Regions from separate parts of the Shewanella sp. Sh95 genome, predicted to be linked through region 1. Evidence: riboswitches for the same ligand, from Rfam matches in the RefSeq annotation. Region 1 holds a riboswitch; the other holds the start of a gene.

Evidence for each region. Region 1 has a riboswitch for thiamine pyrophosphate ahead of thiC (phosphomethylpyrimidine synthase ThiC). Riboswitches for the same ligand answer to the same signal wherever they lie in the genome.
Region 2: linked by a shared signal. The riboswitch ahead of AEA42_RS17455 (TonB-dependent receptor) and the one ahead of thiC (phosphomethylpyrimidine synthase ThiC) in region 1 are both predicted to bind thiamine pyrophosphate.

The regions. Positions count from the first base shown of each region.
Region 1 covers NZ_LGYY01000221.1:19,434-29,853, reverse strand. The annotation lists gene AEA42_RS16490 (putative metalloprotease CJM1_0395 family protein) at 1-1,442, opposite strand, end outside; gene AEA42_RS16485 (hypothetical protein) at 1,445-1,708, opposite strand; gene thiH (2-iminoacetate synthase ThiH) at 1,820-2,935, opposite strand; gene AEA42_RS16475 (thiazole synthase) at 2,932-3,696, opposite strand; gene thiS (sulfur carrier protein ThiS) at 3,698-3,901, opposite strand; gene AEA42_RS16465 (HesA/MoeB/ThiF family protein) at 3,898-4,836, opposite strand; gene thiE (thiamine phosphate synthase) at 4,833-6,530, opposite strand; gene thiC (phosphomethylpyrimidine synthase ThiC) at 6,533-8,695, opposite strand; TPP riboswitch at 8,855-8,953, opposite strand; gene AEA42_RS16450 (hypothetical protein) at 9,129-10,061, opposite strand.
Region 2 covers NZ_LGYY01000235.1:50,331-54,945, forward strand. The annotation lists gene tsgA (MFS transporter TsgA) at 1-232, shown strand, start outside; gene AEA42_RS17450 (Crp/Fnr family transcriptional regulator) at 309-989, opposite strand; TPP riboswitch at 1,213-1,322, shown strand; gene AEA42_RS17455 (TonB-dependent receptor) at 1,376-3,577, shown strand; gene AEA42_RS17460 (hypothetical protein) at 3,680-3,940, shown strand; gene pnuC (nicotinamide riboside transporter PnuC) at 4,057-4,615, shown strand, end outside.

The DNA of each region.
Region 1 (10,420 bases):
GCTTGCGCCGCCACGCGAATATCGGCAGAAGATGGGTCAACTGGCGCCATAGCGGCCGCATAGACTTGCTTCATCTTATTGATGGTCGCCAGAGGATCGCCTGGTACTATCGACACATCGATTTGTACTTCACCGTCGGTGGCATAGCGTTGGCCATCAGCACCTTTTTCATACTTGAAACTGGGGCTTTGGGCATATTGACCACCCACGCTGGCATGAGCGTGCTCGTGAGCTTTGACTTCTGTGTCCCTTGCTTTTAATTCATCAATTTGGGCTTTTTGTTGCTCTATCGCCTTTTCTTGTGTCTGTTTGACTTGCTCTTTCGCTAAGTCTTGCTGGCGAGTTTGTTCGCCCTGTGTCTGCTGAGCTTGTTGGCTATTATCGGCTTTAGCAAAGGCTTCGGCTAATGCTTGTTGTTTTTGCTCCTGCTCTTGTATAGCCTTTTCCCTTGCTTGCTTAGCTTGCTCATCACGAACTTGTTCAGCTTGATTTTGATTTTGCTGAATGTGAGAAAGTTCGCCTGCTACCGATTCACTCCCAACTGGTTCCTTGGTCGCGGCATGTTGGCCAAAGATATGACTAAACTGCTCACTCAAACTGTTTGCCTGAGGCGAGGTTCTATCACCAACGTTGGTCACCACCGAATCGCGGGTCCCCGAAGAAGTACCCACAACATCAGCCCCTGCAAACTCAGTAGCAAAAGGACTCATTGCTGTACTAGTGGCCTTTTGTTGTCCCAATGGTACGACACTCGTTGTGATGGGATCTGAAGTCGGGAATATATTGGCGAAATCCGAATTTGACGAAGTAATACTACCGATATCGCTTTCAGTTGAGTAAGCGGTTGTGCTTGGCGCCAAAGACACCAGAGGATTAACGGCACCATTCAAGGTTGAAAGCCCCATATACGGAGCACTCAACACTGACACGGCTGTCTGAGAGGCAGCAATTTGCCCACCTCTCATGCCATCTATGGAACGTGGTCCTGTGAGTAAACTAAAACTTTTATTAGTTGAAGACTGTGAAGTCGAATCTATCAGTTTTGGAGCGGAGGGGTTTGAATATAGCTGAGCAGAAGCGTTTACACCTAAATCTACAATAGCTTTCTGTATCGCAACATTATTCGCGCTAGAAGAAAGGCTCGCATAACTCGATTTAGCGCCTGCCAATAACTCAGGCTGAGTCCCAGTGAAAAGCAAAGTTTGGTTGGACGCAGCAGTAAAGCTACTTAAAGACGGTTCAAGTGCCCCATTCACTTCGGATTTTGGTGCATGAAGGCTAGCCGTTGAAGCACTATGGTTAGCAACCGTCTGACTATTGTCACCTTGATAAACCCGTCCACTTTGAGGTTTTGCTCCTTTTAGCGGCTCAATGGGCTTATCAGCACTCAAAAACGAATTGGATGGCGCGCCAACCTGGGATGACAGCGCCATGACCGACATAGTTACACCTTGATGTTAATAATCGAACCTATAGTTTCAGATTCTCTCTCGAGTACCTCAGTCGATGCTTCGCCTTGTCGCAATGATGAATTGGCAGCAACTAATGCTGAGGTTTTATCGGTTTCATCTACCGCCTTAGCGGTTTCTGTGGGTGCAGCGCTTTGCGAAGGACTCGGTTTAGCCACATCAATCGTAGCCTGTGTTAAGCCTGATTGAGCCGTTTGCAAGCCTTGCAGACCGGAAGCATAAGCAGATTGGATTTGCATAAAGGGATTCCTGCATCTGGTGAACACTAGGTTAATTATTGACCAAACCTACCTTGATGTACAGATTTATCCCTCTTATGGACAGCTTTTTTGCTCATTTTCAGCTCCTTTTTAACAGGCTATCCAAGCCGATTCCCAATCCTTAAAGACGGGGTTAAATCCCTTGAGCCGCATTTGACTGATGACCTGCTCAACAGTTCGCTCATCGCTGATCTCAAACTGATCGAGCTGACTATCAGGTGCTTGGTAACCTCTGGGCTGAGTTGAACTGCCCGCACTCATTTGCGTTATCCCAAGAGGCAGTAAATTGTCCCGAAGCGATGGTGCCTCGCGGGTCGATAAACTGATATCAAGTTGTTGATTAAAAAGTCTAAAGGCACAGATCATTTGCACCAGTCCAAGATCGGTTAAATGCACTTTTGGTGTTATGCCACCAGTACAAGGCCGCAAACGTGGTAGAGAAATACTAAAACGAGTACGCCAGTAATGTCGTTCTAAATAGTCCAAATGGTGGCCCATCAGTAAGGCATCGAGCCGCCAGTCATCTAATCCTAGTAACACACCGAGGCCTATCTTATCGATACCCGCACGGGCAACGCGATCGGGCGTGGCAAGCCGATAGGCGAAGTCCTGTTTTTTGCCTCGGGTGTGATGTTTAGCATAAGTCGCGGCTTGGTAGGTTTCTTGATACACCATCACAGCATCCAGCCCTTGCTCAACAAGCTGGCGATAATCAATCTCCTCAAGCGGCTGCACCTCCATAGCCACATAACTAAACTGCTGTTTTACCAACGGTAAAACCCGCTGAAAGTAATCCATTCCAACCTTAGTTTCATGCTCTCCCGACACTAGCAAGATAGAATCAAAGCCGCGGGATTTTATAATCGCCATTTCGGCAGCAAGTTCCTGCTCATTGAGCACTTTACGCTTGAGCTTATTGCTCATGCTAAAACCACAGTAATCACATTCGTTAGCGCAAAGATTGGACAAGTACAGTGGTAAGTACAATCCGATATTGGCCCCAAAGCGTTGCCGAGTGAGCGCTGCCGAGCGCTGTGCCATCTCTTCGATATAGGGCTCGGCCGCAGGAGACAGCAAGGCGAGTAAACTCCGTAGGTTACCCTCGGGTTGCATCAGGGCACGCTCAACCTCCACCGCCGTGCAGGAATATAACGCCAGCAATAACTTATCCCGTTCAATACGGGTAAATTGATCGACAAAACTCATTGCTGTAAAAATCCCGTTAATGGGCTGGTATGCACAGCCTGGGTTTGCACCCGGCCAAGCCCAGCTTCAAAGGTGCGTCGCCCGCAATCTACCGCATCCTTAAAGCACAATGCCATTTCAATGGGAGATGCGCTGCTGGCAATGGCGGTATTAACCAGCACGGCATCGGCACCTAACTCCATCGCGTGCGCTGCATGGGATGGCGCGCCAATTCCCGCATCAATCACCACCGGCACCCTTGCTTGCTCGATAATCATCTTGATGAAAGGCTCAGTCACCAACCCCTGATTGGTGCCAATTGGGCTTGCCAGTGGCATCACAGCGGCGCAGCCAACATCCTCTAAACGCCGGCACAGCACGGGATCGGCATGCACGTAGGGCATCACAATAAAGCCACGTTCACAGAGGATTTTGGCTGCGGCTAACGTCTCGACTGCATCGGGCATCAGGTATTTGGGATCGGGATGAATTTCAAGTTTAACCCATTGTGTTCCCAGCATTTCCTGCGCTAATTCCGCGGCGAATATCGCTTCCTTAGCATTACGCGCGCCCGAGGTATTAGGCAAGAGTCGCACGCCCGCTTGCCTAAGTGGCGATAGCAAATCATCGGCCCCAGTTTTTAAATCAATTCTTTTCATTGCAACGGTCACCAACTGCGACTGAGACGCCTTAATTGACTCTAGCATCAGCTGACTTGAGCTGAATTTTCCCGTGCCCGTAAATAATCGTGACTCAAATTCCACACCTGCAATCGTTAACATCTTAACCTCCCGCGACCACGGCAAATACATCAATCTTATCCTCATGGTGGCAGAGGATAGATGACCATCTATGCCTTGGCACTACGGCCTCATTTAGCACTAATGCGACTGATTGTTGATTAATATTTTGTGCTTCTAACAAGGCTTGTAAACTGAGCGGTTGTTGAAGTGTTTGGGGCACATTATTGAGATGAATTAAAATCATAACAAACCTCGATTAGGGACAGATTTGAATGAAGCAGCTGTGGTTGATTGCATTAATGCACTCGGCTTTAATCCGCACACCTTGCACTCGGGATCACGGGTTAATGCGGCCGAATGCCATTGGAGTAACTTAGCATCGAAACGCCAAAATCGGCCAAGTAGCGCTCTCGTGGAGGTGACTGGGTGACTTGTCTCTTCGAAAGACTGATTACCCGTTTGTTTTGTTGTAGAAGTTGGCGGCGTGGCTAAGAGCAACAATTGCATCGCTAGCAGCGCCTGCATCGATGCCATCACGCCGACACTGGGGCCGAGCACTCCTTGACTGCTACAGTTTTGTGGCGCGCGAGTATTCGAGGGGAAGATACAGTGATAACAGCCTCCCATAGGGAAACGCTGTTGATCAACGGCAAACAGTTGGCCGTTAAAGGCTGCAATCGAGGCGCTCACCAAAGGCAAGGCATGCTCGATACACAGCCGATTGATACAATGGCGCGCAGTAAGATTATCCGTGCAATCAAGTACTAACCGAGTTTCTTCGCTATGGGTTAACAGGTGAGCTAATACATCGCTCGCAGACTCTAGAGTCAATTGCTCGGCAAAGGCATCAATCTCACAACCTTGCGCCAACACGGCTAATTTCTGTTTAGCAATGAGGGCTTTGTGATGGTCAATATCGTCGTCATTAAAGAGTAATTGCCTTGGCAGATTGGACAATTCCACCCTATCACCGTCGACAAGCGTTAAGCGCCCAACACCGGCGCAGGCTAAATACTGCGCAGCCAATTGCCCAAGGCCGCCGAGGCCTACGATAAGGACATGAGCCTGTTTAAGCTGCAACTGGCCAGTCTCGCCGACCTCAGGTAAAAATATTTGCCGCGAATAACGAATAAAGTCTTTATCGGCAAGGGATTGCGCCTGCTCTTGTGTCATGCTCATAAGCTTGACTCCCAAGCTCGCGTCAATTCGGCAAAGGCCATTATTGGATCGCTTGATTCGGTAATCGCCCGCACCACGGCAATATTGTTCACCCCAGAGGCTTTGACTTGGGCAAGATTCGAAGGCCCGATGCCGCCAATTGCCACTAAGGGATAATGCGCTTTTAACAGTTCAACATAATGCGCTAACTTGAATAACCCTTGTGGCACCGATGGCATTTGCTTGGTCGTCGTCGGGAAAATATGCCCAAGGGCGATGTAAGATGGCGCATGTTGATGGGCACGCAGCAACTCGAAATAACCGTGGCTAGAGATGCCAAGCGCCAATCCCGCGCCATGAATGGCGTTTAGATCCGTCACCGCTAGATCTTCTTGTCCAAGATGTACCCCAAATGCGCCATGCTTTATCGCTAACTGCCAATGATCATTGATAAAAAGCTGCGCATCATAGTGTTTACCTAAGGCAATCGCGGTTTGGATTTGTGCCTCAAGTTCGTCCGACGCCAGCACATTAGACTTTAGCGCATTAGACTTTATCCTGAGCTGTACCGTCTTCACGCCCCCCGCCAATAATTGTTCGAGTAACAGTAAGTTATCGACAACGGGATAAATCCCTAAGTCAGGATCAAGGCGCTTAAACGCGCCGCATTGCAAATCACTGGATTCACTCAAGCTATTTTTAGGGTAAGAAGTGACGTAAGGATACGCCGTTAAGCTGTGCGGCCATGCGGTACGCGCAAGTGGTCCGGGGCCTTGGCCAATCCCCACTGCATAAGTTAAGCCTTGATTGACATAGGCTTTTGCTACCACAACCGCATCCTGCAATACAAACCCAAAGGCTAACACTGAGGCGATGGCTGAAGACAGAGTACAACCACTGCCGTGGTTATGGCGCGTGTTTATCCGCGCACTACTGAGCCAAAAACCACCATTCGCGTCAAGCGGTGAGCAGCCAGTAACCTGATGACAAATCAACAAATCTTCCGCAAAATGCTGATTCTCTGTAGCGATGCGATGACTTGTGATATCGCTTTTTTGATCGCTTAAGACATCACTGGTGTTAATGCCAGCACTTGCCTGAACCGCAAAATCAATATCGCCGCCCTTGGCTAATACGCTGCACGCTAATTGCGCAGAGAGTTGCATTGCCGCAGAGGCGAATTCTGCTTTTGTGTGTATTGGTGACGCTTGTTTGTTAGTGGCGACAGTAAGCCTTGCCAACTCCTGCACATTCGGCGTTATCAGGCTAATCAAGCCCTTAAAAGGAGTAAAATCCAGAGGTTTACTTGCAGTGCTCTTATCGCCGAGCTCATCCCCACAGCTGGCAACCATTACAGGGTCGAGAATAACGGGGACGAGCGGAAATTGGGTTTTAAAACCAGCCAACCAATCGGCAACTAAGTGCACTTGCTGCTGATTTGCGAGTAAGCCAATTTTAATCGCCTGAGGCGGTAAATCGGCTAACAGGGTCGAAAGCTGTGTGAGTAACATTGCCTCACTCACAGGCTCAACTAACGCTACCGCCACCGAACTTTGGGCCGTTAACGTGGTGATCACGCTGCATCCATGGCCGCCCAAATCATTGATGGTAGCCAAGTCGGCTTGGATCCCCGCGCCGCCACCACTGTCCGACCCCGCAATGGTCCAGACGATAGGTTTAGGCGCCACCAGGCTAATATCTTTAGTAAGGGTCATTATCAAACCTCCGCAACCTGTGCTGTTGGTTTGAGCTCAGTCCCATCCTGATACTTGCCCGATTCATTGGCAGTTTTAGCTGTATTAGCCTCGCCCAGCGGTAGATACAACTTGGCGCCCGAGGCCGCAAACTCTGCCGATTTTTGCGCCATGGCCGCCGCTAATTCATCTTGGGTTTTGACTCTGATCTGCTGGGTTGCTTCTTTGCTAGCTTGCCCTTGTTGAGCTGGTTTTATCGATGCAAGCACTTCAGCGCTCTCAACATTTTGGCTTGACGAAGCCACTGACAACGTACCCGCCGCTAAACTTGCCGCATAGTCGCGCACATCTTGGGTGATCTTCATCGAGCAGAACTTAGGGCCACACATAGAGCAAAAGTGCGCAACCTTTGCCGACTCCTGTGGCAGGGATTCATCGTGATAGGCTCGGGCGGTATCAGGGTCGAGCCCTAGGTTATATTGATCTTCCCAACGGAATTCAAAACGCGCCTTAGATAATGCATTGTCGCGGATCTGCGCGCCTGGGTGGCCTTTTGCAATATCGGCTGCATGGGCGGCAATCTTGTAGGCAATCAGCCCTTGTTTGACGTCCTGCTTATTGGGCAAACCTAAGTGCTCTTTCGGCGTCACATAGCAGAGCATGGCGCAGCCATACCATGAGATCATCGCCGCACCTATCCCTGAGGTGAAGTGATCGTAACCCGGCGCAATATCGGTAATTTGCGGCCCTAGGGTATAAAACGGCGCCTCGGCGCAGTGGATAAGCTGCATATCCATATTCTCTTTGATAAGTTGCATCGGGATATGTCCAGGCCCTTCGATAATGGTCTGTACATCGTATTCCCAAGCGATTTTGACCAACTCGCCTAAGGTCTCAAGCTCGGCAAACTGTGCCTCGTCATTGGCATCGGCAATGGAGCCAGGTCGCATACCGTCGCCTAATGACAGCGACACATCGTAGGCAACGCACAGCTCGCAAATCTCACGGAAATGGGTATAGAGGAAGTTTTCTTGATGGTGGCTCAAGCACCATTTGGCCATAATAGAGCCGCCGCGGGACACGATCCCAGTCACCCGTTTGGCTGTCATCGGCACATAGCGCAATAACACACCCGCGTGGATGGTAAAGTAATCGACGCCCTGCTCCGCTTGCTCAATCAAAGTATCGCGAAACACTTCCCAGGTCAGGTGCTCAGCAACACCATTCACTTTTTCCAATGCTTGATAAATCGGCACTGTGCCAATCGGCACTGGCGAGTTACGGATAATCCATTCACGGGTTTCATGGATATACCGGCCAGTGGACAAGTCCATCACAGTGTCCGCGCCCCAACGGGTTGACCAAACAAGCTTTTCCACTTCCTCCTCGATGGAAGACGTGACCGCCGAGTTACCGATATTGGCATTTACTTTCACTAAGAAGTTACGGCCAATAATCATAGGCTCAGCTTCTGGATGATTGATATTTAACGGAATAATGGCGCGTCCACGGGCAATTTCGTCGCGGACAAACTCAGGGGTAATCGGTTTACCTATTACCGCGCCGAAGGATTCACCTTGGCCGCGGCGGTTTAAGATTTCATCTTGCACCTTGGCGAGCGCCATATTTTCCCGAATCGCCACATATTCCATTTCAGGGGTAATGATCCCTTGGCGGGCATAGTGTAATTGGCTCACGCGTTTACCCGGTAAGGCGCGGCGAGGACGAACAATCGCACTTGAGCCGGCGTCGAAACGCAGATGATCGAGCCCATCATCTTTTAGGCGTTGCTGGGTAAAATCTGAGGTTGCGCAATCGAGCACTTCGGTATCTTGGCGCTCAATAATCCACGGTAATCTGAGTTTGGCTAGTCCTTGACGCACGTTAATTTGCGCAGCCGGATCGGAATACGGGCCAGCGCAGTCGTACACCGGTATGGGAGGATTTTTCTCGATTATCGGCGCGGCCGTAGTGCCGCCAATCCGCGTATCGGTTTGCAGAATTTGCCGCATTCCTACACGGAGATCCTCGCGGCTTCCCTGCAAATACAACTTTTGCGAATTAGGATGTTGTAATGGTTTAAGGGTATCGATAAAGGCTTGTGCCTCGGCGCGCGCCGCACGGCGGCTCCTTTGCCCATGAGTGTTCACGGCAAGTGATTCTGAGGACGATTCTAAACTGGACATAAGCAATCTCACTTTAACAAATAAAAATGGGGTTGCTTGTCTGGAGACTTGAGTGTTGAGAGCTGAGCCTTGTAAACCGTAAGTGGATTTACTGACTCAATAACGACTAAATCGATGGGTAAATAGACGGCAAAAGATTGCCGCTGATACGATTTAATGGAAGTTATTATGCTTGTTTCCTTCGCAGGTTTTAACCTGATCAGGTTCAACGGATCCCGAATAAACGGTCTCAGCCAAGAGGCACTCCGACAAGATGGGCAAAAGTATAGGCAGAAGCGCTGCGAACAAACAAGCGTAATTTCAGAATAAAAATTAAATTATCAATCAAAATTAAAGAACACATAAAGCAATGTATTTAAATGACTTTAATCTAAATTTGTTTTAGCGATCATAGTTTAAACTATTTTTAGTGAAAATTTATCATCACTATTTTTTAACCTTTTGGCCGCTTTACCATCATTTTATCGAGCTGCGCCTTAATGGCATCATCAATTTCTTGGTTCATTTTCTTGCCACTGCAATCGAAGGGGAAACCTAAGTTCTCAGCATAGGGATTAATTGGGGTGCCTACTTTGACGACCCGATAACAGGTATTACCTTGACGAACGATACGATTCGGATCCAGCTCTAAATCCAAACTGGTGGGGCCGCTAAAATCGTCGGCATTGGGCACAATCAGTACCTCCATCTCGGGGCTCATTTCAGACAAATTCGACCGTTTGCTGTAATGATTTGCTTGCTCTAACACTAAATCATCTAAAGCTTGCTCACGCTGTCGTTCAAAATAACGCTGAGTAAACAATCCCACACTGCCCGCCGCCCCACCGCTTTGCCCACTTACCGCAGATTGCTCTGTACTTACCGCTTGTGCCGAGCGTGATTGGGTTTCTGCCTTTTTCGGTTTAACAGCCTCTTTTGCACTCTGCTGGGTTTGGCCCTGAGTTGAGGTGTTCGGCGTTGAGGTGTTAGGCACAGATGTGTTTGGTACTGATGCTTTTGATTCTGTTACTTTTGATTCTTGGGCGCTGACTTCTGGAGGTTTGGCTATCTGCTCCATGGGTTTTGGCGTCAGCTTTACTGCGACTTTTGGTGACACTTTCGCTGACTGCTCAATATCAGCTGCCGGCTTTACGGTATTAGGCGGTGAGGTTATCGGCTCGCTAGTGTTAATAAACTCTTCCACTGAGATATCTTGAGCAGAATCCGCTGGAGCAGTTTGCGTTGGCGGCGCATAAATAAAATATGCCTTTAACGCTTTGGTTGTAGTCCGTGCGTTAGCAGATGATTCAGTAAAATGCAGCCCTAAGTGTTCCGACTGGGTTCGCCATAAAAAAATTAATAAAAACAGCAGTAAGCCATGACCCAAGATGACCCAAAGCAATAGCTTAAGATTGAAATAATGTGGCCGCTCTCGCCCGCTTAGATTTGAAGATGTTTTAAATGTGCTATCGATTGATCTTTGGTCTGCTTTACTTAAATTGAGGTGTAGATTGTTATCACAAGACTCGACATGAACACTTAAAGCGCTAAAAGGCTTAGTGTTCAAATCTGTAGCGCCTTGGGCTGTAGCACTTAAAAACGTTGCACAAAAAGGCAAAGCGGAAAATGGTGCGGTCTCATCGTTTGTAACGCGGCCGAGCACATCAACACTAAGATCATCTTCTGGGGCTATATTCGATCGAACAGGCAAAATCAATCCCTTAGTACTTAATGAATAAAGTACTT
Region 2 (4,615 bases), on a different contig from region 1:
TTACAACGCATTTATTGCTTATGGTGTGTCTTTTGTTAAAAAGGCGAGCAGTAAAAATGTGTCTTATATTCTGATCAGCGGCAGCACGGGGGCGATGTTTAGTCCCGCCATTAGCTCATTCTTTGAACGTATTATTGGATTGCAAACGGTGATGTATGTTATTCCGCTACTTTATGTTGCGATATTTATCATGCTGATTGTTTCAGGCCGAATGAAACCTGCTGCGGCCTAAAGTCCATTTGCGACGTTAATTGATTTGGCCCACTCTTGCGAATAAATAACCTCGAGAGTGGGCTTTTTTTATTTGGTTATATCGCAGCTTCAACGAATTGTTTAAGGGCATTGAGATCTTTAATCCTTATGCCTTCTTTATTGCGTTCAATCAGGCCACGTTCTTCAAGCAACTGTAGTGCCCGTCGGTAAACGCGATCGGTTGTACCAAATCGCTCCGCTTCTAAATAACGCTTACTAAAGCCATCAACGGGTAAATCATTTAAATATTCGTGGTAAATATCATATGCCACGTTATAGCTGATGGGATACAGCAGGCGCCGGGTAAAAATATCGACGGTGTCTTGGTAGTCAATAGCAATGGCGCTGGCAAAAAATAACGCTAGCTGTGGGTGCTGGCCGAGGGAATGTTGTAGTTTTTCGGCGCTTATGACCATGATTTCTAAGGCTTCATTAGCAATAATATCCAACTGGCAGTGATACTGAGTAAAAAACTCCATTTCACCAAAGAGTTGCGAATCACAATCGATAGTCCCCAATTGAAAACATCGACCATTTCTGGCGGTATGGCCAAGCGACACGCGCCCTTGTTTTACCAACACCAGTGAGGTCATGGCTTCACCTTGTGTCATGAGGTGAGCGCCTTTTTTAAGCATTTTAACTTCGCTGATACAGCTGAGTATCACCGCTTCAATAAGGGGATAGTCTTGCTCCCATCGCTGGCTATAACGTCCTTTGGCTAACGGTTTTAGCTGCATTGAGTGTGATCCTCTTATCCTATGTAAAATGGCGGCCTTCTATAACATTATCGTGATAAACGGTCAAATGGGCCAAAGGAGTTGACTGGCGATTTTAGGCATTGGGATTGCGGGCGTTTGGCATAAGATTTTTAACATTGTGTAGAAAGACACGGTTTTAGTGATATTTCAGGATATCGCCGGCACAAGTGTGTCTACTTTATTATTTTCGTCATGTATACTAAGCGCCGCCAAGGGGTGTTTGCCAACATTCGGCAGACTGAGATGTCATCAGACGAACCCTTAGAACCTGATCCGGCTAATACCGGCGTAGGAATGGGCCAATCAACAGCACACTTCTGAATCGCTTATTCGTTGCCGGATCTCAAACATGTATTTGAGGTCCTATGTCTAACAAAAAGTCTAACAACCAATCTTCAATCTTCACGATATCGTTAACTCGTACACCATTAGCGCTGGCCGTCTCTGCGGCGTTAAGTGCGTCGGCATGGGCACAAACTGATGCTATCGACAAACCTGATCCCAATAATGATATGGAAATCATGGTGGTTACGGCGGATTTTCGCAGTGCCAGTCTAGAAAAAATGCCTTCAAGCATTACCGTTATCGATGCCCAGCAAATTCAAGATGAAAGCGCCCAGCACTTTGAAGATGTGATGAACTCCATCGCTAACTTTAACTGGTCAGGTGGTAGTTCTCGCCCCAAGTATTTTCAGATCCGTGGCGTGGGTGAGCAGGAGCAATATCAAGGCGCACCTAACTCATCCGTTGGTTATATTGTTGATGATATAGATTTATCCGGTATCGGCATGGTGTCGAGCATGTACGATCTGCAACAGGTTGAAGTGTTACGCGGCCCGCAGGGAACCCGCTATGGCGCCAATGCGTTAGCGGGCTTAATTTACCTTAAAAGTAATGACCCAACCGATGTGTTTGAACATGGCGCTGAGGTTTCTTTAGGTAATGACGATCTACAAACCTTCAGTGGTTTTAGCTCTGGTCCCTTAAGCGATTCCGGCAAATTGCTGTACCGTGTGGCACTGCAGCAACATCAGCAAAACGGTTATCGCGATAATCTGTATTTAAATAAAGAAGATACTAATGGCCGTGATGAATTTACTGGCCGCGCGAAATTACGCTGGTATGCCACCGATGATCTGCAACTGGATTTAACTCTGCTGCATGCCGATTTTGATAACGGTTATGATGTCTGGAGTTTGACCAACGATCCGACAAACACCCTATCTGATCAACCGGGTGTCGATAGCCAGCGCACCACCGGCGCAGGTTTTAAAGCGACATATTCTGGGGCAGAGCAGTTTGAGTTGACCTCGCTGACGTCATTTGCCAATACCGATCACCACTATAGTTACGATGGCGATTGGGCAAACCCTGAGTATTGGGCATCCAAGCAATGTGAGGATGAGGGCAATCTCGCCCCTTGTCAGTACGATTACTTCTGGGACAAAACCGGTCAGCGTAAAACCTTATCCCAAGAGTTCCGTTTAAGCTCGACCGACCAAGGCCGTATTTTTGCAGACTCAACCGACTGGTTACTTGGGGTTTATGCGATGAACCTTAAAGAAGATAACCAACTGTATTCTGAATATAATACTTGGCCTGATGAGGTGTTAGATTCTGAATATGAAGCAACCAATTACGCCGTATTTGGTCAGCTGGACACAGATTTAGGTGCTGACTATGCCTTGTCTGTTGGGCTGCGTGTGGAGCGTCGTAATAGTCATTACTCCGACACTAACAATGATAATTTTGATCCGAGTGAAACCATGTGGGGCGGCCATATTGCGCTGAGTAAAGTGCTCAATGAGTCCCACAATGTCTACGCCCGTGTGGCGCGAGGTTACAAGGCTGGTGGTTTTAATATGACCTTGCCAGTCGAACTCAATGATAAAAAAGAGTTTGATACGGAAACCTTATACAACTACGAAATCGGTTTAAAATCCCATTGGTTTGAAGGGCTTATCGATACTAATCTGGCGCTGTTCTATATGGATAGACAGGATCAGCAAGTGGCGGCTTCCCAGCAAGATCCTAATAAGCCACAACGGTTTATTCTCTACACTGAAAATGCGGGTAGCTCAAACAACTACGGTGCCGAGCTGGATGCAACTTGGTATGCCACGGATAATCTCCAGTTTTACTCAAGCCTTGGTTGGTTACAGACTGCTTACGGTAATTACCAATATCAAGATAAATACGGTACTGATGTGGATTTAACGGGGCGCGATCTGGCCCATTCACCGCACTTAACCTATAGCCTAGGCGGCACTTATCGTGCGAATTCGGGTTGGTTTGCCAACTTGAATATGAGTGGTAAGAGCGAGTTTTACTACTCAGACAGTAACGATTCGCGCTCCGAGCCATATACTGTTGTGAATGCGCGTTTAGGTTATGAGGCAAGTGCGTGGTCAGCGTATTTATGGGGCCGCAACCTATTTGATGAAGAATATGGCGTTCGTGGCTTCTATTTTGGTAATGAGCCCGATAATGGCTGGGCGGAAAAACAATATATCCGTTACGGCGATCCACGCCAAATTGGGGTAACACTGAACGTTAAGTTTATGTAGTACCCAAGCTAGCCGCGCTGTGGAGAGATACTTGAAGTGCTATGCTATACCGTTTCACGGTGCGGCTATTTTTATAATAAGTATTTGAAATAAGGATTGAAGATGAAACTGACCGCCGAAATTAGCATGTATCCTTTTAATGAAAACTACCTCGATCCAATTAAATGGTTTATTCATCGTTTAGACAGTTATCCCACGATTCAACGTGTTACCAATGCGATGGCGACCCAAGTGTGCGGCGACTATTCGGACGTGATGGCGATGCTGGCCACCGAAATGCAAGCCGCCCATGAGAAGTGGGGCAAAGCCGTGTTTGTGTGTAAGTTTATTGGTGGCGAGCTAAATTTAGCCCACAGCGAGTAGCGCCTTTAATGAGCTAAGCCACTGCGCGATATCAGTGGTTAAGCTAAGGCTGACTCACACAATTACGGCTCAAGCCTACAGGTTTTTAGAATGCGATTTATCGTGAGAGTAAGGCAATGACAGATTTATGGTTAACGCTAGTCAATAGTGTTAATGCCGCCCTTGGGGAAGTCCATGTGATGACCGCGTGGGAAGCACTTGCTGTGGTATTAGCCATGGCGTATTTGCTACTGGCAATGAAGGCAAGCGTATGGTGCTGGGCCGCGGCATTTACCAGCACTGCCATTTACACTGTGTTGTTTTGGAAAGTAGCATTGCTGATGGAGTCGATGCTGAATATCTATTATATGGGCATGGCACTTTATGGCTATTGGCTTTGGACTCAAGGTGGTGATAAACATCAAGGCGTTAAGGTGACCACTTGGCCGCTGAAAACCCATTTAAAGTTGATTGCAGCTACGGCGCTAGTTTCCCTTGGTATTGGTCATGGTATGGCGACCTTTACTCAAGCTTCTTTTCCTTATCTCGATGCTGCGACCACCTGTTTTGCGGTGATGACCACCTATTTAGTCGCCAAAAAAGTGTTGGAGAACTGGCTGTATTGGGTCGTTATCGATCTGGTGTCGATTTACCTCTACTTGAGTAAAGGCCTTATGCTGACCTCATTATTATTTG